2 linked regions of the Prochlorococcus marinus XMU1405 genome follow. The protein of the gene in region 1 binds, or shares a complex with, the protein of each later gene. Links are inferred from orthologs where the notes say so. Each region holds a gene or a part of one and is shown in the gene's direction. Other genes may lie near its edges. The genes, in order: HA148_RS00920 and HA148_RS01545.

What was found.
Region 2: the proteins of HA148_RS00920 (region 1) and HA148_RS01545 are in contact, whole or in part, in a cryo-EM structure (PDB 6ZJN), measured with the Thermus thermophilus proteins. The link is inferred for Prochlorococcus marinus XMU1405 from one-to-one orthologs. Residues at the interface, in WP_223903221.1 of Thermus thermophilus: Met26, Thr27, Asn29, Gly31, Pro32, His34; in WP_096411116.1 of Thermus thermophilus: Glu45, Ser46, Asn48, Pro50, Ala51, Gly52, Glu53.

The regions. Positions count from the first base shown.
Region 1 is NZ_JAAORF010000001.1:168,277-179,158, forward strand. What follows is about bases 1-2,814. They hold HA148_RS00920 (NAD(P)H-quinone oxidoreductase subunit H), read left to right. Parts: upstream 1-720; coding sequence 721-1,908; downstream 1,909-2,814. Other genes in these bases: rsmH (16S rRNA (cytosine(1402)-N(4))-methyltransferase RsmH), read right to left, coding at 1-682; HA148_RS00925 (acyl-CoA thioesterase), read left to right, coding at 1,918-2,370; HA148_RS00930 (AMP-binding protein), read right to left, coding at 2,374-2,814. Outside these bases: more of HA148_RS00930, read right to left, coding at 2,815-3,576; HA148_RS00935 (o-succinylbenzoate synthase), read right to left, coding at 3,573-4,538; menA (2-carboxy-1,4-naphthoquinone phytyltransferase), read right to left, coding at 4,535-5,452; HA148_RS00945 (chorismate-binding protein), read left to right, coding at 5,554-6,966; gshB (glutathione synthase), read right to left, coding at 6,959-7,882; grxC (glutaredoxin 3), read right to left, coding at 7,888-8,142; HA148_RS00965 (DUF3285 domain-containing protein), read left to right, coding at 9,345-9,527; rRNA maturation RNase YbeY, read left to right, coding at 9,534-10,073; HA148_RS00975 (diacylglycerol kinase family protein), read left to right, coding at 10,080-10,490; HA148_RS00980 (anthranilate synthase component II), read left to right, coding at 10,503-10,882.
Region 2 is NZ_JAAORF010000001.1:283,700-300,443, reverse strand. What follows is about bases 13,837-16,744. They hold HA148_RS01545 (NAD(P)H-quinone oxidoreductase subunit 3), read left to right. Parts: upstream 13,837-15,063; coding sequence 15,064-15,426; downstream 15,427-16,744. Other genes in these bases: HA148_RS01530 (gluconeogenesis factor YvcK family protein), read right to left, coding at 16,686-16,744; HA148_RS01535 (NAD(P)H-quinone oxidoreductase subunit J), read left to right, coding at 16,159-16,689; HA148_RS01540 (NADH dehydrogenase subunit K), read left to right, coding at 15,431-16,159; HA148_RS01550 (rubredoxin), read right to left, coding at 14,558-14,986; HA148_RS01555 (photosynthesis system II assembly factor Ycf48), read right to left, coding at 13,837-14,548. Outside these bases: HA148_RS01645 (30S ribosomal protein S1), read left to right, coding at 1-77; metK (methionine adenosyltransferase), read left to right, coding at 214-1,455; HA148_RS01635 (FGGY-family carbohydrate kinase), read left to right, coding at 1,469-2,698; HA148_RS01625 (hypothetical protein), read right to left, coding at 2,952-3,371; HA148_RS01620 (TVP38/TMEM64 family protein), read left to right, coding at 3,519-4,154; HA148_RS01615 (hypothetical protein), read left to right, coding at 4,271-4,450; HA148_RS01610 (phycobiliprotein lyase), read left to right, coding at 4,425-4,976; HA148_RS01605 (R-phycoerythrin subunit beta), read right to left, coding at 4,960-5,472; HA148_RS01595 (UvrD-helicase domain-containing protein), read left to right, coding at 5,879-8,287; HA148_RS01590 (CCA tRNA nucleotidyltransferase), read left to right, coding at 8,293-9,540; selenide, water dikinase SelD, read right to left, coding at 9,541-11,712; mtnP (S-methyl-5'-thioadenosine phosphorylase), read left to right, coding at 11,723-12,616; HA148_RS01575 (photosystem II reaction center protein J), read right to left, coding at 12,660-12,857; HA148_RS01570 (photosystem II reaction center protein L), read right to left, coding at 12,867-12,986; psbF (cytochrome b559 subunit beta), read right to left, coding at 12,998-13,144; psbE (cytochrome b559 subunit alpha), read right to left, coding at 13,147-13,395; and 2 more genes. UniProt on the Escherichia coli protein: NDH-1 shuttles electrons from NADH, via FMN and iron-sulfur (Fe-S) centers, to quinones in the respiratory chain. The immediate electron acceptor for the enzyme in this species is believed to be ubiquinone.

The DNA.
Region 1 (10,882 bases):
ATACTTCAATTTCTTTATTAACAGCAATTCTTAGTGCTTGAAATGTTCTTGTTGCTGGATGTATTTTTTTATGTCTTTGTTTTGGTGGGAAGCAGCCTGCAATAGAATAAGCTAACTCTTTTGTTCCAGAATATTTCCCATTTTCCTTCAAATCCAATTTTATTTTCCTAGCAATCTTTCTTGATAATCTCTCCTCTCCGTATTTATATATTAGATTAGCTAGATCTTTTTCATTTAAAGCCTCAACTAATTTTTCTGCATCAACATCAAGAAAAGGATTCATGCGCATATCAAGTGGACCATCTTTTTGGAAACTAAATCCTCTTTTAGGGTCATCAATTTGGTTACTATTTACTCCAAGATCTGCAATCACAAAAGAAACTTTTTCTTTTGGTACAAAATCCGCAAAATTTGAAGCCCTTATATCAATCCTATTTTTAAACTCATCAAGTTTTTTTGATGCTGATTTTCTCGCGAATGGATCTTGATCAAGTCCAATTATATGTAAATCAGAATATTTTCTCAATAATTGATAAGAGTGCCCGCCTCCGCCTAAAGTTGCGTCTATTCCCTTAAGTCGATTGTTATGTATCAGTGGGTAATGCTCTAATGAGGCCATAATCTCATCTGTCATAACTGATTTATGATTGAAAAAAGATGAATCAGATAGGTCATTTTGCATAACTTTCGACTAAGATTTGTTTAGAAGTTAAATTTTGAATGGCTCAGCTAGAGACTAGAACAGAACCAATGGTGGTCAATTTTGGCCCTCACCATCCCTCAATGCATGGGGTTTTAAGGTTAGTTGTAACTCTTGATGGTGAGAATGTCATTGATTGTGAGCCGGTAATTGGATATTTACATAGAGGAATGGAAAAGATAGCTGAAAATAGGACAAATGTAATGTATGTCCCTTATGTAAGCAGAATGGATTATGCCGCAGGAATGTTTTATGAAGCTATTGTAGTAAATGCTCCTGAGAGATTAGCTAATATTCCAGTTCCCAAAAGAGCTAGTTACATCAGAGTTCTCATGCTCGAACTAAATCGTATTGCTAATCATCTTTTATGGCTTGGTCCCTTTTTAGCAGATGTAGGTGCTCAAACTCCATTTTTCTATATTTTTAGAGAAAGAGAGATGATCTATGATCTCTGGGAAGCTGCTACTGGACAAAGACTAATAAATAATAATTTCTTTAGAATAGGTGGAGTAGCATGTGATCTACCATATGGATGGTTAGAAAAATGTATAGACTTTTGCGATTGGTTCGGTCCTAAGATAGATGAATACGAAAAATTAATAACAAATAATCCAATTTTTAGAAAAAGAATTGAAGGTCTTGGAACAATACAAAGAGACCAGGCAATTAATTGGTCTTTGTCTGGGCCAATGCTAAGAGCTTCTGGGGTTTCCTGGGATTTAAGGAAAGTCGATAGTTATGAATGTTATGACGATTTTGATTGGCAGATTGCTTCTGAAAAAGAAGGAGATTGTTATGCGAGATATCGAGTAAGAGTTGAAGAGATGAGACAATCACTAAGCATCATTCGCCAAGCCTGCAAAATGATTCCAGGAGGTCCAACAGAAAATTTAGAAGCTCAAAGAATGGCGACTGAAGATAAGAAAAGTGAAATATTCGGTATTGACTATCAATATGTAGCTAAGAAAGTTGCTCCAACTTTTAAAATTCCTAACGGAGAATTATATACAAGATTAGAGTCCGGCAAAGGAGAAATAGGTGTATTTATTCAAGGAAATAATGAAGTTACCCCATGGAGATTTAAAATCAGAGCAGCTGATTTAAATAATCTGCAAATATTGCCTCATATTCTTAAAGGTGCCAAAATCGCTGATATTATGGCAATCCTTGGTTCAATAGATGTCATTATGGGATCTGTTGATAGATAATTTCTTTAAATGAAACCCGCTGATTGGTTAATATTGCAGAAGAAGGTAAGATTTGGTGATTGTGATTCTGCAGGTGTAATTCATTTTCATAACTTATTAAAATGGTCGCACGAAGCTTGGGAAGAAAGTATTGAAATTTATGGGATCCCTTATCAAGATATTTTTCCAGATTTTTCTACACGTAAAAGTCAAATTATTTTTCCCATAGTTAATTGTGAAGCAAATTTTCTTGCTCCTATAAAAATTGGAGATTTCTTAAAAGTAAAAATTGCCCCTCATAAAATTAATACTTATTTGTTCCAAGTAAATAGCTTTTTTATAAAAAACGGAAATAAAGTAGCCGAAGGGAAAATTATACATTGTTCTTTAGATGTTGATTCAAGAAATAAAATTGAACTTCCCGATCAGTTAGAAAGATGGATAGAGGCTTCAAATGTGAGTATAAATTTAAAAGAATGCTAATTATTATTTTTTAAATTTATAGTTTATTTTTTCTGTAATGGTATTTTTGCTTTTAACAATCCACTTTTCAGGCTTTTCATGTTTAGGCCAACTTTGAGAAAATTTTTTTAATAAATTTAAATAAATTTCAATATTTTTATTATTTGTAAGTTCTCTAAATTCAACAATTACTTCAATTTTATTTCCCCATAATTTGTTAGATACTTTTGAAATATTGAATTTATTAATTGGGATATTTTCTTTCATAATGAAATCATTTAATCTAGATTCAATTACTTTTGGAAAAACGATTTCTCCTCCTGAATTAAATGCGTTATCACTTCTTCCAAGAAAGTTTAAATATAAAGAATTATTGATTTGATTAATTTCACCTAAATCACCGGTGCACCACCACCCATTTTTATTTTTGAAATTTTTCGTTTTTGAAGAGTCTATTATTTCGATTCCAATTCTGGCTGATTTAATTTCGATTAATCCTTGTTCGTTAATTCTTATTTTTGTATCAGGTAGTATTTCTCCAACATTTTTAAAACCCATTAAGAATTCTTTTGGTTTTAAACTCGTAACCATTGCCGAAGTCTCAGTTGAGCCGTAACAAGGAGCTAATTTTATTTTTTCTTGTATACATTGTCCTGCAGTTTCGTCTGAAATTGAAGCTCCACCGACCCAAATTAGATCAAAAATTTTTAGCCAACTAATTCCATCTTTTTGTGCTAAAAGTCTTTGTAATTGCGTAGGTACTAATGACGTAATCAAGTGTTTTTTGTTTTTTTTAGATTTAATTGTAAAAAGTAAAAGTTTTCGAGTGTTTTTTATAAAATTTGGAGAAATATTAATACAATCACATCCCCAAGTTTGACTTCTAAAAATTGACATTAATCCACTTATATGGTTCAGGGGTAAAGTATTTAAAATTAAGCAGTTTTGCAATTCAAATCCTTGCTCTATTAGCCATTGACCCGATGCAGCTGCAGATAATTTAAGATTATCTAAATGGTGAAAACATTGTCTTGGTGTTCCAGAACTCCCACTACTGTTTAAGATAATTGCCGGTCCATTTTCAGTAATTGCATCTAATACATATTTGTCTTCATAAAATTTGCTTTTTACATAAATAATTTTATTCTCTCTAATTTTTTCAATAATTTTCTCTACAGATTGAGGTTCGTTATTTTCAACTTCAATAGTATAAATTTTATTTTTCATAATTGATCCCATATTTTTTTTGAGTCATTTAAAAATAGAAACGAATTAGGGAATTTATTCATTGCTAAACCAGGAACTTTTGGAGTTGGTCCTTGTAATTGTAAAGACGATAAATGATAAAGCCATCTCTTACCTATTCCAGTTTCAAATGATGTACTTATAGATATTAAAGCTTTTTTATGTTCTAATTCTCTTAAAAGCTTAACTGGATTATTTTCTTGAGAGGGCCTTCGAATTTGCCAACCCTTCCACTCATCAATCAAAGTTGGAAATTTTAAAAGTGATTCATCTAAGGCTATTGGAATTTTTTTGTTAAGTTTTTTCATTCCTTCAATATCGTCAACACAGAGAGGTTGTTCTATCCAATCTATATTTTTATTATCTTTCAAAATATCAGCCCATCTATTGGCTATCTTTCTCTCCCAAGAACCATTAGCATCTATTCTCAAATAAATATTATTACCTATTTGGCTTAAAATTTCTTCTAAATTTGCTTCTTCCTCATGGTTATCTCTTAATGCTACTTTCCATTTTATGGTTAATGATTTTCCAATATTAGATTGTTTTTTTTTAATTTCATTTAGCTCTGAAATTACATTTTTAGACTTTAAAAGTATGGCTGTTTTATCAATTTCATCAAAGGCATAGTTTTCTTTAAAAATTATTTTTCCATTTATCTCAGCTAATGCAGAATTTATTGCAGATTGAATGCATGGGTGAAAAATATTTATTTGCTCAGATAAATTTAATACTTCTACATTCTCAGGGATCATATTTAGTTGTTTTGCACATTTTTTTAAGTCTTCTTCTAGAAGTGGTGAAACTTCTCCAAACCCAATTTTTTTATCATTACTTGTTAATTTAATTATCCAACCAAGTTTTGTAAGATAAGTCGTTTTAGAATTTTCTACTTTTGTGGATAACTTAAAGCTATAAGATTTTTTTTTAAATATTAAGTTCATTTATTAATCAAATAATTAAAGATTAATCCTGTGATTAAGCCAACTCCATTAAGAGTTTGAAATTTTATTGCGACGAATTTGGAATTTTTTATTGCAGAAGGTTTTTTATATGAAGATCTTAATAAATTTATAAGTATTATTGCTTGAGGAAAACTAATCAAATAAAGGATACAAAACACTGGAATAAATCCAGTAATTATAGTTAAAAGTTGAAAAATATATATTGTAAAAATTATACAAGGCACAAATTGAGAACCTTTTTTTGCTCCTAGGCGAACTAAAGGTGAATTTTTCCCATGCTTTTTATCTTCAGAAATTTGATGAAAATGAGAACAAAATAATACAAGAGTTGTTGCTAATGAAGGTCCTGATCCAAGTAATAAAGAAATTTTCCAGGGAATATCTTCGAAGTAAATATTAAAAGGATTTAATGCAATTAAGACTGCGGAGTAGGCAAAAGGTCCAAATGCAAGCCAGCATAATGGTTCTCCTAAACCTTGATAGCCAAATCTAAAAGGAGGTCCTTGATATAAATATCCTAAGAAGCAGCAAGATGCTACCAAAATCAAAATGTTTATACTTGTTGATAATGAAATAATTGAAATTATTATTAAACCAATAACTAAAGATGAATATGCAATAAATGAAATTATTTTTTTATTTTTTATAAGATTTACAATTGAATGGAATTTAAATTCATCGATTCCTGTTTCTGCGTCGAATAAATCATTAGTTAGGTTTTCCCAAAGTAATATAAAAATTGCAGCTAAAGTAAATGCAATCAAATTATAAATTTTTACCTTCTCATATTGATTGAGTATATAAGCCCCTGTTATTAAAACCGGAAGTATGGCAACAGAATAAAGAGGCCATTTTATCGCTTGTTTCCATAATTTTTTTTTATCTTCGTCCATTTTTATTTAACTCATAAAATTCGATCATTATTAAATGTAGTTTATAAATTGAGTTACATTTTTTACTTTATTGCATGATTTTTAGTTATTTTCAATAAGTAATGAAAAATGATTTAAACTTAACAGATTTTTTAAAAGATATATTTTCCTCTTTCGATAAGAAAGTGGAGAATTCTGGATTAGTAAGTATTTGTGTTGAGATTCCTTTTATTGATTTATTACAAGTATATGAATTGTTGATAAATAAATATTCTTTTTCTTCATTTTGGGAGGAATCTAATGGTATTTCATATATTGCTTTTGAGAAATGTAAATATGTTACTTTGGATGGTCCAAAAAGATTTGAGGTGGCAAAAGAGTTTAATTCTGAGAATTTTAAAAATTTAATTAACTTAACTAATGAATCACATAATTCTGCACTTTCAAAAATAATATATTTATTTTCTTTTTCTGAAAATTTGAATAATAAGAATTTACCTTCAGATATCCCTTGTTTGGAAGCCATCTTGCCAAAAATATTAATTACTAAAAGTGATAAGAATTGCTGGTTAAGAATCAATGGTCATGTTGAAGGTAAATCATCATTAAGAACATTAATTGAAGAAATATGGACAATTAGAAATCAAGTTATTAATTCTGAGCCAGAATTAATAAAATCATCTGGCTTAAAAACTAGTTTTGATTTTCCTATTATTGATGATTTCTTGCACTCCTTAGAAACTTCTAATAAAAATTTGAAAAAAGTATTAAATAAAGGAATTCAATTAGTAGAAAAAGGTATTCTCGAAAAGATAGTTTTAGCGAATAGGATTAAAATAAAATTTAAAAATAAATTAGATTTAGTAGAAATTTTAAAAAGATTAAAAAAGAATCATTCAAATACATGCAGATACGTTTGGAAAAGAAATAGTAAGGATATTTTGTTTGGAGCATCTCCAGAAAAAGTATTTTCTTTTACTAAACCTAATTTAACTTTGGAGGCTCTCGCTGGAACTATCTCTACTAATTCAAATATTAAGAAATTACTAAAAAGTACTAAAGACTTAAAGGAACATAATTATGTAACAGAGTATTTGATTAAATGTTTAGAAGTTTCAAAAATAAAAAACTTTAAAAAAAGTGATATCAAGGTAAATTCATTCGGAGATATTTCTCATTTGCAAACACTTATTTTCTCAAAAGTTGAAAATTTATGTCCTTTTGAATTACTTAAAAACTTACATCCATCTCCGGCTGTTTGTGGATACCCAAAAAATGCAGCATTGGATTGGATAAACACTCTTGAGTCTTTTCCTAGAGGAAATTATGCTTCTCCAATGGGTTGGGTTGATGCATCAGGAAATGCATCATTTCTTTTAGCCATAAGAGGTGCAAGATATATTGAAGAAAATATTGAATTTACTGCCGGTTCAGGTATAGTTTCAGGCTCAGTTTTAGATAAAGAAATAGATGAGATTAAATTAAAATTTGAAACTATAGTAAAACAAATATTTTTCGCTAAAAATCCTAGATAATTTCCACTAATTTTTCAATTACTTCCACTGAAACATTCTTATTGGATAAATTTTCTATTTCTCTTAAACCTGTTGGACTGGTAACATTAATCTCGCTCAGCATTCCATTTATTACATCAATACCTACAAAAAATAAACCTTCATCTTTAAAGTGTTGAGATAATTCTGAGCAGATACTTTTTTCTTTTTCTGTTAATATTGTTGGTTGAGCTTTCCCTCCCATCGCTAAGTTACTCCTAAAATCGCCTCCTTGAGGAATCCTATTTATAGATCCAATTGCTTCACCATTTACGATAATTATTCTTTTATCACCATCTATGACTTCAGGAATAAATTTTTGCATCATAACGGGTAATTCTTCTTGAGAAGTGATTAATTCAATGATTGATTTAATTCCTGGAGAATTTTTATTTATCCTTATAACACCTTGACCACCTTTTCCTCCCAGAGGTTTTATAACTACTTCATTATTTATATTTGCAAAATTAATAAGATCTTTTACCTTACTCGCAACTATTGTAGGTGCCATTAAGTGGCTGTATCTCAAAGCACCTAACTTTTCATTCCATGCTCTTAATGATGAAGGTTTGTTAATTACTTTTACTCCTTTTCTTTCGGCAACTTCTAAAAGATGTGTTGCATACAAATAAGCCTCATTAACAGGGGGATCTTTTCTCATCCAAATGCAATTAAATTCGGCGAGAGGGATACAATCATTCTCTTTGAAAGAAATCCACGGATTGACTCCAACTTTTACGGAAGAAGCCCATACTTCATCACCTCTAGCTTCAAGGTCTTGAGGAGTACAACTCCAGATTTCAATATTTTTTTTGGATGATGCTTGCATTAAAGCAGCGGATGAATCTTTTAAGGGGTTTATATTTTTTATTGGATCTATTACGAATAGAAATTTCATAAGATCTAGGCTAATAATGCGTCTAATTTATTTTCATTTTCTAATGTGTAGAGATCGTCGCAGCCTCCAATACCCTCGTTATCTATGAATATTTGTGGTAATGTTCTCCTACCATCAGCTCTTTCAGTCATCAATGCTCTGGCATCTGCATCGCCATCAATCTTATATTCTGTAAAATTTATATTTTTTTTCTTGAGTAGAGATTTTGCTCGAATACAGAATGGGCAATATTGCCAAGTATAAATTTCAACTTTGGACATTTTTTTAAAATAATACTTAGTTTATACTATTAAACAAAAGTGCCTGTTAGATTATAAATAACGATTAAATTCTATTTTGATAGATATTACAGATTTCAAAAAAGATCTTTCGGAACTAACAGAGCGCCTGGGTAATGCTCAGGATTGTCTTTGACGTTCCAAGATTAAAAGCGAAAAGGAGAGAGTTAGAGCAAATTTCTGCTCAGCCTGAATTTTGGGAGAATCAAGAAGAAGCGAAAAAACAAATGTTAATCCTTGATGATGTTAAGGCTCAACTCGAATTGTTGGATAAATGGAAAACTTTTATTTCTGATGCTAATGCCTCTCTTGAGCTTTATTCTTTAGAACCAGAAGAGGAAATGATTTTGGAATCCAAGCAGGGCCTAAAGAAATTAAGAGAGAATTTAGATAAATGGGAATTTGAAAGATTGTTATGTGGTGAATACGATAAGGAAGGAGCAGTAGTTTCTATTAATGCAGGTGCGGGTGGAACAGATGCGCAGGATTGGGTAGAGATCTTATTGAGAATGTATTCAAGATGGGCCGATAATAATCAAATGAGTCTTGTCATTAATGAATTATCTCAAGGCGAAGAAGCGGGTATTAAAAGTGTAACGTTTGAAATTGATGGAAAATATGCATACGGATATCTACAACATGAAAAAGGAACTCATAGATTAGTAAGAATTTCTCCTTTCAATGCTAATGGTAAAAGACAAACCAGCTTTGCTGGGGTTGAGGTTATGCCAAAATTAGATGATAATATTTCACTTGATATACCTGAAAAAGATTTAGAAATTACAACAAGTAGATCCGGTGGGGCTGGAGGACAAAATGTTAATAAAGTAGAAACAGCGGTGAGAATTGTTCATTTGCCTTCAGGGATTTCAGTAAGATGTACCCAAGAAAGATCTCAATTACAAAATAAAGAAAAAGCTATGATACTTCTTAAGTCTAAACTACTAGTGATTGCTAAAGAACAACGAGCTGCAGAAGTTGCTGATATTAAAGGTGATATTGTGGAAGCTGCATGGGGCAATCAAATAAGAAATTATGTTTTCCATCCCTATCAAATGGTAAAAGATCTCAGGACTATGCAGGAGACTAACGACTTAGATAATGTTTTAGATGGTGAACTTGAACCATTTATTCATGAATTATTACGCATAAATATTTCTTCTAACGAATCTATTGAATAAATAATGAAAAATAAAAACGAAAATATTGAAAAAAAAGTTGCTCCTCCAAGCTTTATAAAGCTTGCTATGAGAAATATGGTAAGGAAAGGTTCAAAAAGTATTTCTCATTTTTCAATAACCTTTTTAGTTTTAATTGGGATATTAATACTTGTAGCCACAATAGGTAAGCCCAATATTCCTGTATAAGAATGTATGACAGAACAAATTATTTCTGAAATAAATTTAGATTTGGTTTTTCAATGTAATGATTTTTCTCAATATTCAAATAAGTTAAAAGATACTAAAAGTAAGCTTATTTTTGAATCTATTTTTTGGGAGAGAGTTTTTTTATCTTGGATAAATATAATATTAAAAAAAAAGGATTATGAATTGCCAAATTATATTTTTGAAAAAAAATCTTTTTCATTAGGCCTACAGATAATATCTAATCAAGAAATTGCTTCTTTGAATAAGAAATGGATGCAAAAAAATGGTCCAACTGATGTTCTATCTTTTCCAATTATTTCTGATGAATCTCTAAATAATTTAGATCATATAGAGTTGGGAGATATATTTATATCATTAGAGATGGCACTTGAGCAATCTTATGAATATAAACATTCAATCTATAGAGAGATGATCTGGTTAGCTAGTCATGGATTTTTACATCTTTTGGGATGGGAACACAATAATGAGCATGATTTAGAAAATATGTTAAATTTCCAAGAATATTTAATTACTCGATTAGATTAAAAAACAATGGAAAAAAAAATAAACTATTTAGAAAATAGAAAAGAATCATACAAAACTTCTAGTAATGTATTTATAAGTTTTAAGTATGCTTTCAGTGGTATTTGTTATGTATTTAAAACTTCAAGAAATTTTAAAATTCAATTAATTTTTGCAGTTACAAGTTTAATAATTGGTTTTTTACTCAAAATTAGTCTAAGTAATTATGTTATTTTGATTGCAACAATAATGTCTGTTTTAATATTAGAAATATTGAACACATCTATTGAATCAATTGTTGATTTAATAGTGAAAAAAGAATTTAATTTTTTGGCTAAAATTTCAAAAGATACTTCTGCAGGTGCAGTATTATTAGCTTCCATTAATTCTGTTATTATTGCTGTATATATCTTTGTTCCTAAAATTAAGTTGTTATTTTAAATCCACATAACTATGTTTCTTGTTATTGATAATTACGATAGTTTTACTTATAACCTTGTTCAATATTTAGGAGAACTTTCAGTTGAGCATGAAATAACTAAAGAATTAATAGTTAAAAGAAATGATGAAATTACTCTAGAAGAAATTATCAAACTAAATCCTGCTGGAATTCTCTTATCTCCAGGTCCAGGTAATCCAGATCAATCTGGAATTTGTCTTCCAATACTAAAAAAATTATCTAAAAATATTCCGACCTTGGGAGTTTGTTTAGGTCATCAAGCTTTGGCCCAAGCTTTTGGAGGTAAGGTTATAGTTGGGAAAGAACTTATGCATGGTAAGACATCCAAAATATTTCATAATCAAAAAGGATTGTTTAAAGATATCGAGACTCC
Region 2 (16,744 bases), 120 kb from region 1 along the record:
CTAAATATAAACAAATGTTATTTGAACAAACTGACGAGAACGAAGAGATCTCCACAGCTTCAGCTGAAACAGTATAACTTCACTTATTTATTTTGTGCACGCATATTAGAATTTAAGCCTCATTATTCTTATACAAGTATTTTTAATTAACAATAATTGATTTGTAACGATAATCTAATTTAGGATATTTAGTAATTCCAAAATAATTTGTAAATGAGTGATTTCATTTTCACTTCAGAATCTGTAACTGAAGGTCATCCTGACAAAATATGTGATCAAATTAGTGACGCTGTTTTAGACGCTTTATTGACAGAAGATCCAGAAAGCAGAGTTGCATGTGAAACTGTTGTAAATACGGGTCTTTGTTTACTTACTGGAGAAATAACTTCAAAAGCAAAAATCGATTATATAAAACTTGTTAGAAATGTAATTAAAGAAATTGGATATGAGGGCTATAGAGCAGGTGGTTTTGACGCAAATAGTTGTGCAGTTTTAGTAGCACTTGACGAGCAATCACCAGATATTTCTCAAGGAGTAAACGAAGCAGATGATATTAACGATGATTTGGAAGATAATACAGGTGCTGGCGACCAAGGCATAATGTTCGGCTATGCATGCGATGAGACGCCTGAATTAATGCCCTTACCGATTAGCTTGGCTCATAGATTAGCCATTCAACTTTCTAAGGTAAGGCACGAAAACGTACTTAATTATCTACTCCCTGATGGTAAAACTCAAGTAAGTATTGATTATAAAAATGGAGTACCACTATCGATTAATACCATTTTAATTTCAACTCAACATAATCCTGAGATAGATGGTATTACAAATGAAGAAGAAATTCGTCAAAGAATAAAAGAAGATTTATGGAAGAATGTTGTAATTCCTGCTACTGAAGATTTAGAAATCAAACCAAACATTCATACAACAAGATTTCTAGTAAATCCCACGGGCAAATTTGTCGTAGGGGGGCCTCAAGGTGATGCCGGACTTACTGGAAGAAAAATTATAGTAGATACATATGGCGGTTACGCAAGACACGGAGGAGGGGCATTTTCGGGTAAAGATCCCACAAAAGTGGATAGATCAGCTGCTTATGCAGCACGTTATGTAGCTAAAAGTATAGTTAAGGCAAAATTAGCAAAAAAGGCAGAAGTACAATTAAGTTATGCAATTGGAGTTGCAAAACCGATCTCCATTCTTGTTGAAACTTTTGATACTGGCGTTATTTCACAAGCTAATTTGACTGAGCTCATTAATAAGAACTTTGATTTAAGGCCAGCAGCAATTATAAAAGAATTTGATCTAAGAAATCTACCTCAAAAAATGGGTGGTACATTTTTCAGAAAGACTGCATCCTATGGACATTTTGGCAGAAGAGATCTAGATCTCCCTTGGGAAAAGGTAGAAGAAAAAGCAGCCCAATTAGCGGAGGCTTCCAAAGTATTTTTATAAAAATATTTATTCTATGCCTGATAATTTTTATGGGGGATTAGATTTTGGAACTAGTGGCGCAAGAATATCTATAATAAATTTTCATAAAGAATTGATATATTCAAATTCAGTTCCTTATTTATGTAGCTTTAAAAATCCAAATTCTTGGACTAATTCTTGTGAAAAACTCTTAGGGTGTTTACCTATTGAGGTAAGAAGTAACCTTCAAAAATTGGCTATATCTGGCACATCAGGAACCTTAACGGCATCAAATTTACGAGGAGAGCCAATAGGAGAAGCAATATCTTATGACCAAGCATGTAATGAAAATAAGATCCTTCTTGAATCATTAACTTCTGGAGAAGATCATCTGCGAACTCCATACAGTAGTCTTGCTAAAGCATTAAAACTAATAGATAAATATGGGACAAATATACTTTTACGACATCAATCTGATTGGATCACTGGTTGGTTTTTAAAAGATTGGACTTATGGAGAAGAAGGTAATAATCTAAAACTTGGTTGGGATCTAAAAAAAGAATCATGGCCAAAAAGCTATCTCAATACTTCATGGGGGAAATGCCTGCCTCAAATAATAAAAAGTGGGAAAATTATTGGACAAGTGAATTTTGATTTAGCAGAGAGATTTAACTTGAATAAGAATTTAATATTAATCTCAGGCACTACTGACTCTAATGCAAGTGTGATAGCTGCAGGTTTAGGCAAAGAAGATGGTCTTACGGTTTTAGGAACAACTATTGTAGTTAAGAAAATTATTGATAATCCTATAAAAAAACAAGGAATTACAAACCATAGAGTAAACGGCAATTGGATATGTGGAGGAGCATCAAACGCAGGCTGTGGTATATTGTCTCAGTTTTTCTCTGATTTAGAAATAAAAGAACTCAGTCGACAAATAAATCCATCAAAAAACACTTCTTTAAATCTTTTACCTCTTAATAGTAAAGGAGAAAGATTTCCTGTTAATGATTCTAATTTAAAGCCGATACTTTGTCCAAGGCCAGTAAGCGACTCACTTTATTTACATGCATTATTCGAGGGTCTAGCTAAGATCGAATTGAAAGGATGGGAAAAGCTAGGCGAACTAACAGGTTCACTTCCAAAAAAAATTATTACTATTGGTGGAGGCTCAAAAAACCCTCAGTGGAGAAAAATAAGAGAAAATATTATCAATATACCAATAGTTTCATGTAAAAAAACTACTTCATTTGGGACAGCCTTGTTAGCGATGAACTCAAAATAAAAGTTTTTTTTAGATATTTGATGAAGATATAAAATTTTTAATTAAAAGGGTTTCACAAACTACACATCTTAATTTAGAGTATATAGGTTAGAGCCGGGATAGCTCAGTTGGTAGAGCAGGCGACTGAAAATCGCCGTGTCCCCAGTTCAAATCTGGGTCCTGGCACCTTTAAAACCCCTTCTATGAAGGGGTTTTATATTTTCTAAAAAAGTAGAAACTTACTTTTTATTTTGTTTCTAGAATTTAAGATTTGTTAGTTTTCTACTCTGCAGACTTGACCAATAACACCCAAAATCAATTCATCTCCATTTGGATCTTGCCAATCAGCTAAATCATTAAAATTACTATTTACTTCATCTATAGAGACATCAACGTCTCTAAATGATTTTTCAAAACAATTTATATCCATTGTATAAAGTATATCCTTAGTAATTTCACTTTTTGTTTTGGGAATATATTTACTCAATACTCTCACAGAACCATCCTCATTCCTTTTAATACTTTGCCTGTCCCACAACTGTTCGCCATATTCACTTTTAGGGACTCCAACCCATTCATGAGGCAAAGCATTTGCTTGTTTTATAAAAAAACAAATGGGAACGATTATTGACAGAACTAAACCAATGCTATTTCTAATAAATATTGAACTAACTTTATTCTTAGAATCAACCATGAATACTTGTTAAATACAAAAATCTTTTATCTAGAGTAGATATAAGATTAAAAATTTGTAAAAATTTTTATTGATTAGTATTTCTATTATAGATAGAATCAAATATTAAATTCAAAACTTACTTCCCATAAGTTAATTATAAAGATAATGAATAAAATACAAAAATTTCTCTCAGTAGTTTTTTTTATAGCAATATTCGTTGTATTGATTTACTTAATCCAAAATTATGGGATTGAACCTCTTAGAAACAAAATAGAAAGTATGGGAATTTGGGCGCCTTTTGGAATATTCATACTTAGAGGAGTAAGTATTATTTTGCCCGCTCTTCCAAGTTCAGCTTATTCTCTGCTAGCTGGTTCATTATTAGGATTTCAAAAAGGTTATATGACAATAATCTTTTCTGATATTGTTTTTTGCCAAGCTGCTTTCTTTATTGCAAGAAATTATGGTCGGGTTCCTGTACGTAATTTAGTAGGCCCAAAAGCAATGAAAAAGATAGAAAGTTTTAATCAAAACCAGCTAGAAGAAAATTTCTTTCTCATGACAGGTCTTCTAATGACTGGCCTTTTTGATTTTCTAAGCTACGCAATTGGTATTGGAGGAACTCGATGGAAAATATTTACTCCTGCATTATTAATAAGTCTTCTAATCAGTGACTCTATACTTGTCGCAGTAGGAGCTGGAGTTAGTCAGGGAGCAGGATTACTTCTTGGGATTGCTCTATTGGGAATGTTTGCTTTAGCGACTATTTCAGGATTGGCAAAAAATAAAATGCCTAAATAACAAAACAGTTGATAACTCTGTAATCAAAGAAGAGAGATATGACATTTTCGCAAACAATAACTATATAAATAATGATTCATGCAAGAATAGAAATCGATTAATTTTTAAGTTATTAGATGACTCCATTTAGACCAACTTCATATGATCGCCCTGGAGAACAAATATCAACTACTCCTTCTGGATTAAAAGTAACTTCTGCAAAGAGATTAATGGTGGATTCAATGGTAAGAATGATACAAAAAGCAGAAAATCATTCCGTAGAAGAAAAACTTGACGAAGAATCTAACAATAATTAATCAATTCATTGATAAAAGTATAGGAGAGTGGAAATCTATAAGAAGTACTCACACTTTAGCTTTTCAGGAATTTGAAAACTCAACTAGTAAAATATATATAAAACATATCAACAAAAAAAATAAAAAAGTCGTTGCAATTTTTAAAAATTATAAATTTAGTTTAAACCTAGAGAGCATAGCCATTTCTATAAACTGGCAAGCTATTAGTGATTGGGACAATAATGATATCCGTGAGGGAGATGAAAATATTCTGATTTTTTTACCCAAAGATGAAAATTCAGGAATTGTTTTAAGAAATAAAGGTTATACAGAATCCTTTATTTCATCATCTAATTATTTTGTTGATGAACAAAATAATTTACACATTAAAACTATTTATAAATCAACAGTTTCCGAAGAAAGAATTTCCTTTTTATCCACTCATGTAAGATCCAGATTTTCTACTATTAAAAATCTTGAAAATAACTCAGTTATACAGACGTCCCATACTTCAGAGATAAGAAATTTAGCTAGTTTAAAAGATTAATTATCCTTTCAAATTGAAACTCTGTTTCAGATATTAATTTAGGAAGAAAGCCTTTGTTTCCACGCATACTATTAACTGTTGAATGCAAATCAGAGATAGTTGCATCTCGCATTAATTCAAAAACCCTTCTTGCATTTCTTAAAGGTACCCCAAGAGCAAGATAAGTATTTTTAAGATCCTTCAAACAACTTTTTTCTAAAACTGATTCGTCATTAGAAATTAAAAGATAAGCAACAATTCTTAGGATTATTTCTCCATCTCTTAAACAAACGGACATCTTGTTAGTTGTATTTAAAGATATTTTTGAATTAAGTGAATCTTGATTTTCGCAAATCATTGCTGTTACAGCGTCTGCTGCGATTGCATGTGAATTGTTGGTTATTGAGGTTATTGCATCTAATCTTGAGTTTGCAGTATTAATAAATTCTTTTATATTGCTTAAATCATTTAATTTCTTATCGGCTGACAATAGTTGATTATTCTTTGAAACTGACATTCCTGTAGTAAAAATTAAAGACCGATCTTAAGAATAATACAAAGCTAGTAAAAACAATACAATTTCAAACTTAACGCAACGCTTCTTAATTAATAACTTCATTCCAAAGTGATAGTTGAAATAATTCAAATAAAAAATTTTTTTCCGCTAATATGAAACTACATTTTTAATAAAGTTTTGGATCAACAGGATTTAAAATTATCAAAGAAACTTATTTCCTCATATAAAAAGAGATTGGAAAAAGAAATTCTAGACAGAAGTATGAAATTAAAGATGCCTCAAAATAAATTTGAAGAAATAATTAATAACAATAATGAGCTTATCAATTTAAAAAAAACTTTAGAAGATCTAGAAACGGAATCTGAATCTAATAGTAAAGTCTGATTTTTGAAAAACCCTTCCAAAAGTGCCTCAAACCAACAATTTCCTTTTTAAGTCCCTAAACAATCAACAACTTCAAGCAGTAAAACATGTTTATGGACCATTATTAGTTGTAGCTGGTGCAGGCAGCGGAAAAACTAAGGCTCTTACTCACAGAATTGCAAACCTTATTGAGGGTAACTCTATAGATCCCTATAACATTCTCGCAGTCACTTTCACTAACAAAGCTGCCAAAGAAATGAAAGCAAGATTAGAGGTTCTTCTAGCCCAAGAATTAGCTTTTAATCAATTTGGCCAGCCTTGGACAACTCTCAAAGAAATTGATCAAAATCAATTAAGAACAAATGTCCACCAAGAGAAGCTTCAGAACCTTTGGATTGGTACTTTCCATTCTTTATTTTCAAGACTTCTGAGATACGATATTGAAAAATATACTGATCCAGAAGGCCTAAAATGGACAAGGCAATTTTCAATTTACGATGAAACAGATTCTCAAACGTTAGTAAAAGAAATTATTAGTCAAGATATGAATCTTGACCCAAAAAGATATGATCCCAAAAAGATTAAAAGATTAATAAGTAATGCTAAAAATCAATGCTTAACTTCTAATGATCTTTTAGAAAAAGCAGATAATAATTTTGATAAAACAGTTGCAGAAGCCTACAAGAGATATAGAATTTCGCTCTCAAAAAATAATTCTTTAGACTTTGATGATCTTCTACTTTTGCCTGTTTTCTTATTGAGGCAAAATGATATAGTCAGAGATTACTGGCACAAAAGATTTAAACATATTTTAGTTGACGAATATCAAGATACAAATAGAACACAATATGAACTTATAAAATTAATTACGGCTGGGAATACTGAACCAAAAAAATTCTTGAATTGGGAAGATCGATCAATTTTTGTAGTTGGGGATGCTGATCAAAGTATTTATAGTTTCAGAGCAGCTGACTTCAGAATTTTAATTGGTTTTCAAGAAGATTTCAAAACTTCAATCAAAGACGATACAAAATCATCTTTAATTAAATTAGAAGAAAATTATAGGTCATCTGCCAATATCCTTGATGCTGCAAATTCACTAATTGAAAACAACTCTGAAAGAATTGACAAAGTTTTAAAGGCTACTAAAGAAAAAGGGGAACTTTTAACGTTACTCAGCTGTGATGATGAAATTTCGGAGGCAGAAGCAATTACCAATAAAATAAAATCAATCAATAACTATAATCAAAACCCAATTTGGAGAAATTTTGCAATTTTATATCGAACCAGAGCTCAGTCGAGAGTATTAGAAGAATCTCTTGTAAGGTGGCGCATTCCTTATACAATTTTTGGAGGATTACGTTTTTATGATAGAAGAGAAATTAAAGATGCCATAGCATATTTGAAAGTTCTGGTTAATTCTTCAGATAACGTTAGTCTTTTACGAATCATAAATGTTCCTAGAAGAGGGATTGGTAAGACTACTATTCAAAAACTTAATGAACTATCTAATAGGTTAAATATCCCATTATGGGAGGTTCTTAATGATAAGCAAAGTCTTGAAGAAACATTAGGCCGATCATCAAAAGGAATTAATAAATTTACTGAAGTTATGAATGATCTACTGTGTTACCTAGAAAATTCAGGTCCCGCTCAATTACTACAACTTATATTAGAAAAAAGTGGTTATTTAAGTGACTTACTCTCTAGTGGGACTGAAGAATCTGAAGATAGAAGAAATAACTTACAAGAACTAATTAATGCAGCTACTCAATATGAAGAAGAAACAGAAAGTGGAGATGTAGAGGGATTTCTTTCTACAGCAGCCTTAACAACTGATAATGATACGAAGAAAAATAATCCTAACTCTGTAACTCTCATGACTCTGCATAATAGTAAAGGTTTAGAATTTCAAAATGTTTTTATCACTGGGCTAGAACAAGGTCTCTTCCCTAGCCATAGATCAATAGATACTCCCTCACTTCTTGAAGAGGAAAGAAGATTATGCTACGTAGGTATTACCAGAGCTAAAGAAAGAGTTTTCTTAAGTCATGCCAGAGAAAGAAGATTATGGGGTGGAATACGTGAAGCAACAATTCCTTCAATATTTCTTTCGGAAATACCTGAAGATCTAATGGATGGCGAATTACCACAAACTGGTGGTGCTTCAATTAGAAGAGATTTGCATCTTGATCGTTTAACAAGAGTTGATCGAAACAATCCAAATGAATTTGTTAACAAACCAATAAATGCAGTAAGAAAATTATATTCAGGGCCAAGTAAAGGGAAAAGCTGGATAGTTGGAGATAAGCTAATTCACTCAAAATTTGGTAAAGGTGAAATTATACATATTTTTGGGAGTGGGGAAAAAATATCTCTAGCCGTAAAATTTGGTGATAAAGGAAGTAAAATTCTAGATCCCAGATTAGCTCCAATTCGTTATGTAATTTAAAACTCATGAACGATATCTCTGATTACATCCAAGGGGAATTAATCAAAACTCCATTTAATCTATATAACCTTATTACTAAATACATAGAATCTAATAACAATACTAAAGTGGCTTTTGTTGGCGGTTATTTGAGAGATTTGTTAATTAGTAAATTCCACAAAAAATCGTTTTCTAAACCTTTAGATATTGATCTTGTTATTGAAGGATCCTCTATTTCTCTTGCAAAATTTATAAAAAAAAATATTGTAAATGTAGATTTATGTTTAATCAAGGAATTTAATTTATACAATACTGTAGAAATAAATATTAATGACTATAAAATTGATATTGCTTCTGCAAGAAAAGAAATTTATTCTGCTCCAGGCTTAAATCCCACAGTAAATAAAAGTACTATTGAGGAGGATCTTAAGAGGAGAGATTTCACTATAAATTCAATAGCCTTCGAGGTCTCAAGAAGGGAAATCTATGATCTTTTTGGAGGAATTTCTGATATAAAAAGTAAAAGATTGAACTTACTTCACAGTAATAGTATTTCAGATGATCCAAGTAGATTAATTAGATGTGCAAAATATGCTTCAAGGTTAGATTTCAATATTTCAAATAATTCCCTCAAACAATCTCAAGAAACAGTTAGACAATGGCCATGGAAAAGTGCAGAAACTCATCAGAAAATGATTTTCCCTCCCGCACTAGGCATACGAATAAGGATGGAACTAGCTGAAATATACAAACACGATAATTTGACTAATGTGATTTCGATAATTCATAAATGGAAAATTATCTCAATCTTAAATGAAAATATTAAAGTCGATAAAAGATTTTTAAGAGGACTAAATTGGATTAAGAAGTTAAAGGGAAATCATATGCTTTACTTATTAAAAGATTCAGAAGATTTAGAAAAAGCATGTCAAAGATTTTTGATAAATAATAGTGAGATAAAAATATTAGAAGATTATATTAATCTCAAAAAGATATTAAATACAAACCAAAAAAATTTCAATCATTTTTCTCCATCAAGTTGGACAGAATTTATTGAGGACAGAAACCTTAATGATGAGACAGTCAAATTATTAATTTGTGATGGAGGACCATACTGGCGTAATTTATTTAAGTGGTTATTTATTTACAAATTCATAAAATCAAAAAAAGATGGAGAAACATTAAAAAAAGAAGGATGGAACCCAGGGAAGGAGATGGGAAAGGAAATCAAAAGATTAAGATATTTGGAAATTGACAAATTAAATAGAAATTAATTACATTTTTACAACCTCTCCAACCTTGTACCATTTATCCTTTAGAACATTTTCATATTTGCGATTGCAACTAATCAACAAGGGACCACATGTTTGAGGATCTAATAGTAATGATATTCTCTCGTCAAAAGTCTCTTGACCTAATGAATTTTGGTTTAAAAAATTAATTATTCTTTTCTGCTTATTTACTTGATAAATTTTGTCAAAAATTTCTTTATTAGATTCAAAGAAAGTACTTTTAACGTCTTTTCTTATTAAATCAAATACTCCAGGATAAGCTTTAAATGAAAATAAATCTAATAAAACTTTTAGTGGCTCAAGATTATTGCTTTGTCTATATAAATTAGATGATTCAACCATTTCTTTAAGATGTCCAATAAATCCATATCCAGTAATGTCAGTTGCAGCATTGACTAATGATTCTTTAAATTGATCTTGAAAAAGATAAATTTCATCAATCAAATATTGCTGACTCTTTACTAAATTATTAATTACTTCAGAAGAACTACCTAGCATATTAATATTTTGCATTTGACCGGCAAAGTAAATCCCAACACCAAGAGGTCTAGACATCATGAGAATATCTCCAATATTCATTCCAGATTTAAGCCATGGTTTTGCTCCATTTTTTAAAATACCTTGAACTGTTAAAGAAATATCCATTCCTAATGAATAAGGTTTATTTACTAAACTTCTTGCCTCGAAAGTATGGCCTCCAAGTAATTCGCCTCCATGATCCTCAACTGTTGATTTAATACCTTGAAGTGATTGAGAAAAGAGGTAACTCTGAAATTCCCTTTCAACTTTTGGTAATGAAATTAAAGCCTGCGCGGATGAAAGTTTTGCTCCGCATGCCCACAAATCTGAGCAAGCATGCAAAGTAGTAATTTTTGCATTAAGCCAAGGATCACTTACCAAAGCAGGAAATCCATCTACACTTTGCAAGATAATATCTTGACCATTTTGATATATTTCAACTGAATCTTCAGGTGATGAGGCAAAAGAATTTAAATTAGAATTTATTAATGATTTATTCAAAACTAACTGAGGGATTTTAGCTGCACATCCTCTGCAATCATTCAATGAAATATTTTTTTCACTACTCTTCATCATTAGCCTTTTTGATCTGAACTTTTTAATAAATTTGAGATCAATTTTATGCTTTAAAATCCAAAAAATAAAAGAAGGGCCGAAAACAAAATTGCCATAAATAGCAAAAGCCTTTGGATGATGGCTTGGAAATATATTTACTATTTGCAATCCGATCTTTTGAGGAAACCACTTTTTTAATGATCTACCTTCTGTATCTTTTTTTAGATTTTGTACTAATGTATTTACAACTTTTACTGCAAAAACTCCCGATGCTGGTCTTTTTGTTGAACCTACAACTGCACAATCACCGACAGCAAAGATTCCAGAAAAACTTTTTATCTGTAAATTCTGATTTGTAATTATTCTGCCATAAGAATCCGAATCTAATAATTTTTTTTGTGCCCATAACGGAGATGTATTTCCAGTACATAAAAGAATCTTGCCATAATCAAAATTAAGTTTTTCAACTAATTCAATATTGGAATTCCGTAAACTTTTTAGAATTGTATTATTAATTTTTCTTGAATCACATAATAGTTTTAAAGGTCTATCTCCCCATCTTTTTCGCAAAGCATATGATACTTCAATTGCAGCAAGGCCACTCCCAACAATTACAAATGGAAGTTCATTAAATGAATCAAAAATGTCCTCTTTTAGTATTAAGTCATAAGCCCTTAAAAAAGGTTTAATTGAAAAAGCATTTCGATTTTTAACTAGTGATTCAAATTCTTTTGGAATTATTGTTTGACTTCCATGATTAAGCACCAACTTTGAATAATTAATTGAAGGTCTATTACTTAAAACAATTTTCTTTAAATTGAAATCAATATCCTTTACTTCTTCTTCTATAAAAGAGACTTTTGCATTTTTTGCTAAAGATTTTATATCAATTAAACTCTCTTCTAGAGTGATTGATTTTGAAATCACCGATGGGAACATCGCCGAATAAACCAAATGAGAATCTCTAGATATAATTGAAACAGGAATTTCTGGCATTAATTTCGGAAACATTAACCATTTCTTCAATAAAGAAACATTTGAATGTCCTCCTCCAATTAGTACCAGATGATTAAAAGTCATTTACATCACTATGAATAAAGAACATTTATTGCCAATTAAAAAATCAAGATTAGGAGTGATTGGTGGAAGTGGATTTTATTCAATGGATCAAATAGAGTACTCAAGAGAACTTGAAATCAATACTCCCTATGGTAAACCTTCTGATTCAATAAAAGTATATAATCTTGGAAACCTAGAGATAGCATTTATTCCTAGACATGGCAGAACACATAGTTTAAATCCTTCTGAAATTCCTTACAAAGCTAATATTTGGGCTCTAAGATCAATAGGAGTAAGATGGATTATTGCTCCATCAGCAGTTGGTTCATTACAAGAACAGATAAGGCCACTTGATATAGTGGTTCCAGATCAATTTATAGACCGGACCAAAAATAGACCTGCAACCTTCTTTAACGAAGGAGCTGTTGCTCACGTAACTATGGGAGATCCCTTTTGCACAAATTTATCACGTATATTAAGTGAAATCGGAGAAAAAAATATTCCTGGCGGTAGACAATTACATAGAGGGGGTACCTATCTGGCAATGGAAGGTCCCGCTTTCTCAACTAGAGCAGAATCTAATTTATATAGGAGTTGGGGATGTTCAATAATTGGAATGACGAACCACACAGAAGCAAGATTAGCTAAAGAAGCTGAAATAGCTTACTCCTCCTTATCTATGGTTACTGATTATGATTGCTGGCATCAAACTCATCAAGAAGTTTCTGTAGAGATGGTTTTGGATAATCTTAGATCAAATACTGAAGTGGCTAATAAAATAATATTTGAAGTAGCTAAATTAATTGAAAAAGAAAGACCAAAAAGTAAGTCTCATTTTTCATTAAAAGATGGATTGATAACCCAAAAAGAAAATATCCCAAGCTCCACAAAAGATAAACTAAGGATATTTACTGATTCTTATTAAGCTTATTTGATATTAGTGATTATCAGGACAAGGTAAGGATTTGTTAGCCTCCACCTCCAACTCCTTGGTATGAACCATAGAAGAATATTCCTAAAACGAATATAACTGCTATTCCACCTGCTGTAGCGACAAGCCATAGAGGAAGAGTTCCTTCAGTCCATCTTCTTTCCCATGCAACTGCTGGTCTACCGTCGGGAAGTCTATCTGGAATTCTTCCATCTGGTCCTTTTAATTTACTCATGATTTTAATTTAATTGAAAAAGTAACTGGAAAATAATATTCCCAATACAAAAACTGATAATAAACCTAAATAAAGGCTTGTACGATTAAGTTCAACTGGAACTTTGTTAGGATTTTCGTTTACTTGCATGATAGTTAAATTTATCGGGCTACGAACTGCATAGCAGCAATAGAACCTAAAAAGAATACTGATGGAATAGCAAGAGCATGAACCGCTAGCCAACGGACAGTAAATATAGGATAAACGCGGACTTCCGCAGCCTGCATTGGAGCTTGAGAATTAGTCATTGTTATTTTGTTCTTAAATCTAGTTGAGATTTAGCTTCATATCTTTGAGTTACAACAGGTGCTTTAGATTCAGATGATTGGAAATAACTATCTGGACGAGGAGTTCCGAAAGCATCGTAGGCTAAGCCTGTATATACAAATAAGAAGCCTGCTATAAAGATAGCTGGTAATGTTACTGCATGAATAATCCAGTATCTAATACTGGTGATTATTTCAAAGAATGGGCGTTCACCCGTTGAACCTGCGGCCATAATCACAAATGTTTACCATATGATCTTACAGGGTAAAATCATAACTTCGCGAAGAAATTAACAGGTTGGTTACAGACAGTTGCTAAATCTTTCAAAAATTAATTTTTTTTTTATTATTAACTCAAGTTATTTAAGATTAGCTATTCCATTTAAGGATATAACCACGCTCGCCAAGTACAAATCCCTTTTGACTATCTAAAGCCTCCTTATCAAGAAAAACTATTTTAATGTAATTTGTGGGTAATTCAGAAGCAATGGGGTCTTTAATCCAAGTTTTACCTTGATCTTTACTTACTATTAAGGTTCCATTACCTCCACCAGCCCAAATATCACCATTTGGATCCCATCCCATGTCTAGATAATTGTATCCATTAAGAATTGGTATGATAGGCTTTGACCAATTTTCTAGATCATTAGTATCTTCATTAAATCTAATTTCTGCTCCTCTAGAAAGCATCCATAAACTTCCTTCTGGATTAAAACCAATGCTTTGAACTCTTTTGCTACTAGCTCTTTGATGAGCTATCCATGAATCACTATCTTTTTCCAAAGTAGAAAAGAAATTACCTAGACTACTTACACTGACATAATCTCCCTTATTAGTTCTTCTTAAATCTCTTACACCACCAGAACCAGATGCATCTACAACTTTTGCATTCCATGATTCACCACCATCTGAGGTTTCGTAGATAGCACCTGCAGTGGTAGCCAATTCTGCAACATCATTATCGACAGTTGTTATTAGAAATGGTTGGCCTGGTAATTTGTTACCTAGAGATAAACGTGTCCAATTCTTTCCTGCATCAAGTGTATGCATAACTAATGAAGGCTGACCTATTAACCATCCCTCTTCACCTTTAAAATCAATATCTAGGAGACGAAAGTTCTCTTCACTTGGTAAATCTAAATTTCTTTTTTCCCAATTTTCTCCTCCATCATTAGATTCCATAATAAGCCTGTTAGAGCCTACTAAAAATCCATTTCTATCATCTATAAAATCAACATCTAATGCATTAGCCTGGTCTTCAAACTTAATTGTTTTCCAAGGGCTGCTATCACTCATCTTTACTCCTGTAGATGAACAACTGCTCAATACAAAACAAAGAAGAACTGATAAAAGAAGATTGGGAATACTAGTAAAAATTTTTTTCATCTGTATATATTAATGCAAAGAGTACAAAGAAAGGAATATAGCAGCAGCAAAAGCCAGGCCTCCAAAAATCAATATGTTTTTTTGTCCAGGAGGTAAACTATTAAAACCAAACCCATAAACTAAATTTTCTTCAAAACCACTAGGTTTAGATTTGGGACCTATATCCTTGTAAAAATTTTTACCTGCTCGACAAACAGGGCAAGCGAAAGTATTCCCATCCAAATCTGAAAAAGGAGTATTTTTAGGTATGTTTAATTTTTTATTTCCTTCAGACGGATCATAAATGTATCCACAGCTTCTACATTCGAATCTATTTTGTTCTAAATTAAAGACAGGTTGTTCAACTTTTACTCCTGAGATATTTTCAGAAGGTTTTATCTTCTCAAGGTCTTCAACTATTTTGTTTTCCTCAGAGGCTGGTTGAATGTTTTCACTCACGGTTTATTATTGTTCTTTAAGAACTTTAAAAGATTTTGCTTCATTAAGCGACTTTTATTCAAAATTAATTTTTTAAGATGTTTGTATTAACTGGCTATGAATATTTTTTAGGTTTCCTTCTAATTGCCGCAGCAGTTCCAATTCTAGCTCTAATTACTAACCTCATCGTTGCCCCAAAAGGTAGAACAGGGGAAAGAAAGCTTACATACGAATCAGGAATGGAGCCTATAGGGGGAGCATGGATTCAATTTAATATTCGTTATTACATGTTTGCCTTAGTTTTCGTTATATTTGATGTTGAGACAGTATTCCTTTATCCTTGGGCTGTTGCTTTCAATAGATTAGGATTATTAGCCTTTATTGAGGCTTTAATTTTCATCGCAATACTTGTTATCGCTTTAGCATACGCATGGAGAAAAGGTGCTTTAGAATGGAGCTAAAAAAGTGAATCCACAATTATCCCCAAAAGCAATAAGAGAAATTCGAGAAGGAACTTGCAATCCTCTTGGTGCACCCCAAGTTACTACAGATTTAAGCGAAAATATTATATTAACAAGTTTAGACGATCTTCATAATTGGGCTAGATTAAGCAGTTTGTGGCCTCTCTTATACGGTACAGCTTGTTGTTTTATAGAATTTGCTGCCTTAATCGGATCTAGATTTGATTTTGATAGATTTGGTTTAGTACCTAGAAGCTCGCCAAGGCAAGCAGATCTGCTAATAGTTGCAGGAACAGTAACGATGAAGATGGCTCCAGCACTAGTAAGACTTTATGAACAAATGCCTGAACCTAAATATGTGATTGCGATGGGTGCCTGTACAATTACAGGAGGAATGTTCAGCGCTGATTCAACCACTGCTGTAAGAGGAGTTGATAAATTGATACCAGTAGATTTATACCTTCCTGGATGTCCACCAAGACCAGAAGCAATCTTTGATGCTGTTATTAAATTAAGAAAAAAAGTTGGTAATGAATCAATTTCAGAGAGGACAAAAACAGAACAAAATCACAGATATATGACATCTGATCACAAAATGAATCTTGTTTTCTCTGAAAATACTGGGGAATACCTCAACAAAACCTCAGCCAACGTTATTCCTTCCTCTAAAAAAGAAAAAATAACTGAATTGCCTGAAAATACCGAAAAAGCTGAAATTATTACCGAAGATTAATGGAAAAAGAAGATTTAGCCAAATCCTCAGATAATTCAATAGAAAAAGAAGGGGTTATAAGTCAATATTTATCTCAAGAAGGAATTCCAAATCAATCTTTATCTGATGATCACATAGGAATTGAAAACATTTCTGTGGAACCTAACAAATTATATGAAGCAGTTTCAGCTTTAAAAAATTACGGATTCAACTATCTCCAATGTCAAGGAGGATACGATGAGGGGCCTGGTAAAAATCTTGTAAGTTTCTACCATTTTATAACTGTTAATGATTTACAAAAAATCGAAAAAATTAATGAAGTCAGATTAAAAGTTTTCTTAAAAAGAGATTCTGATTTATCAATCCCTAGTTTATATAACATTTTTAAAGGAAGTGATTGGCAAGAAAGAGAAACTTTTGATATGTATGGAATAAATTTTATTGATCATCCAAATCCTAAAAGACTATTAATGCCTGAAGATTGGAGAGGATGGCCATTACGAAAAGATTATATTCAGCCAGATTTCTATGAACTTCAAGATGCGTATTAGTTTAATTTTTTTAATTTGCGGTATAAAAACATAACTGCTCTTGCGAGTCTCCTTT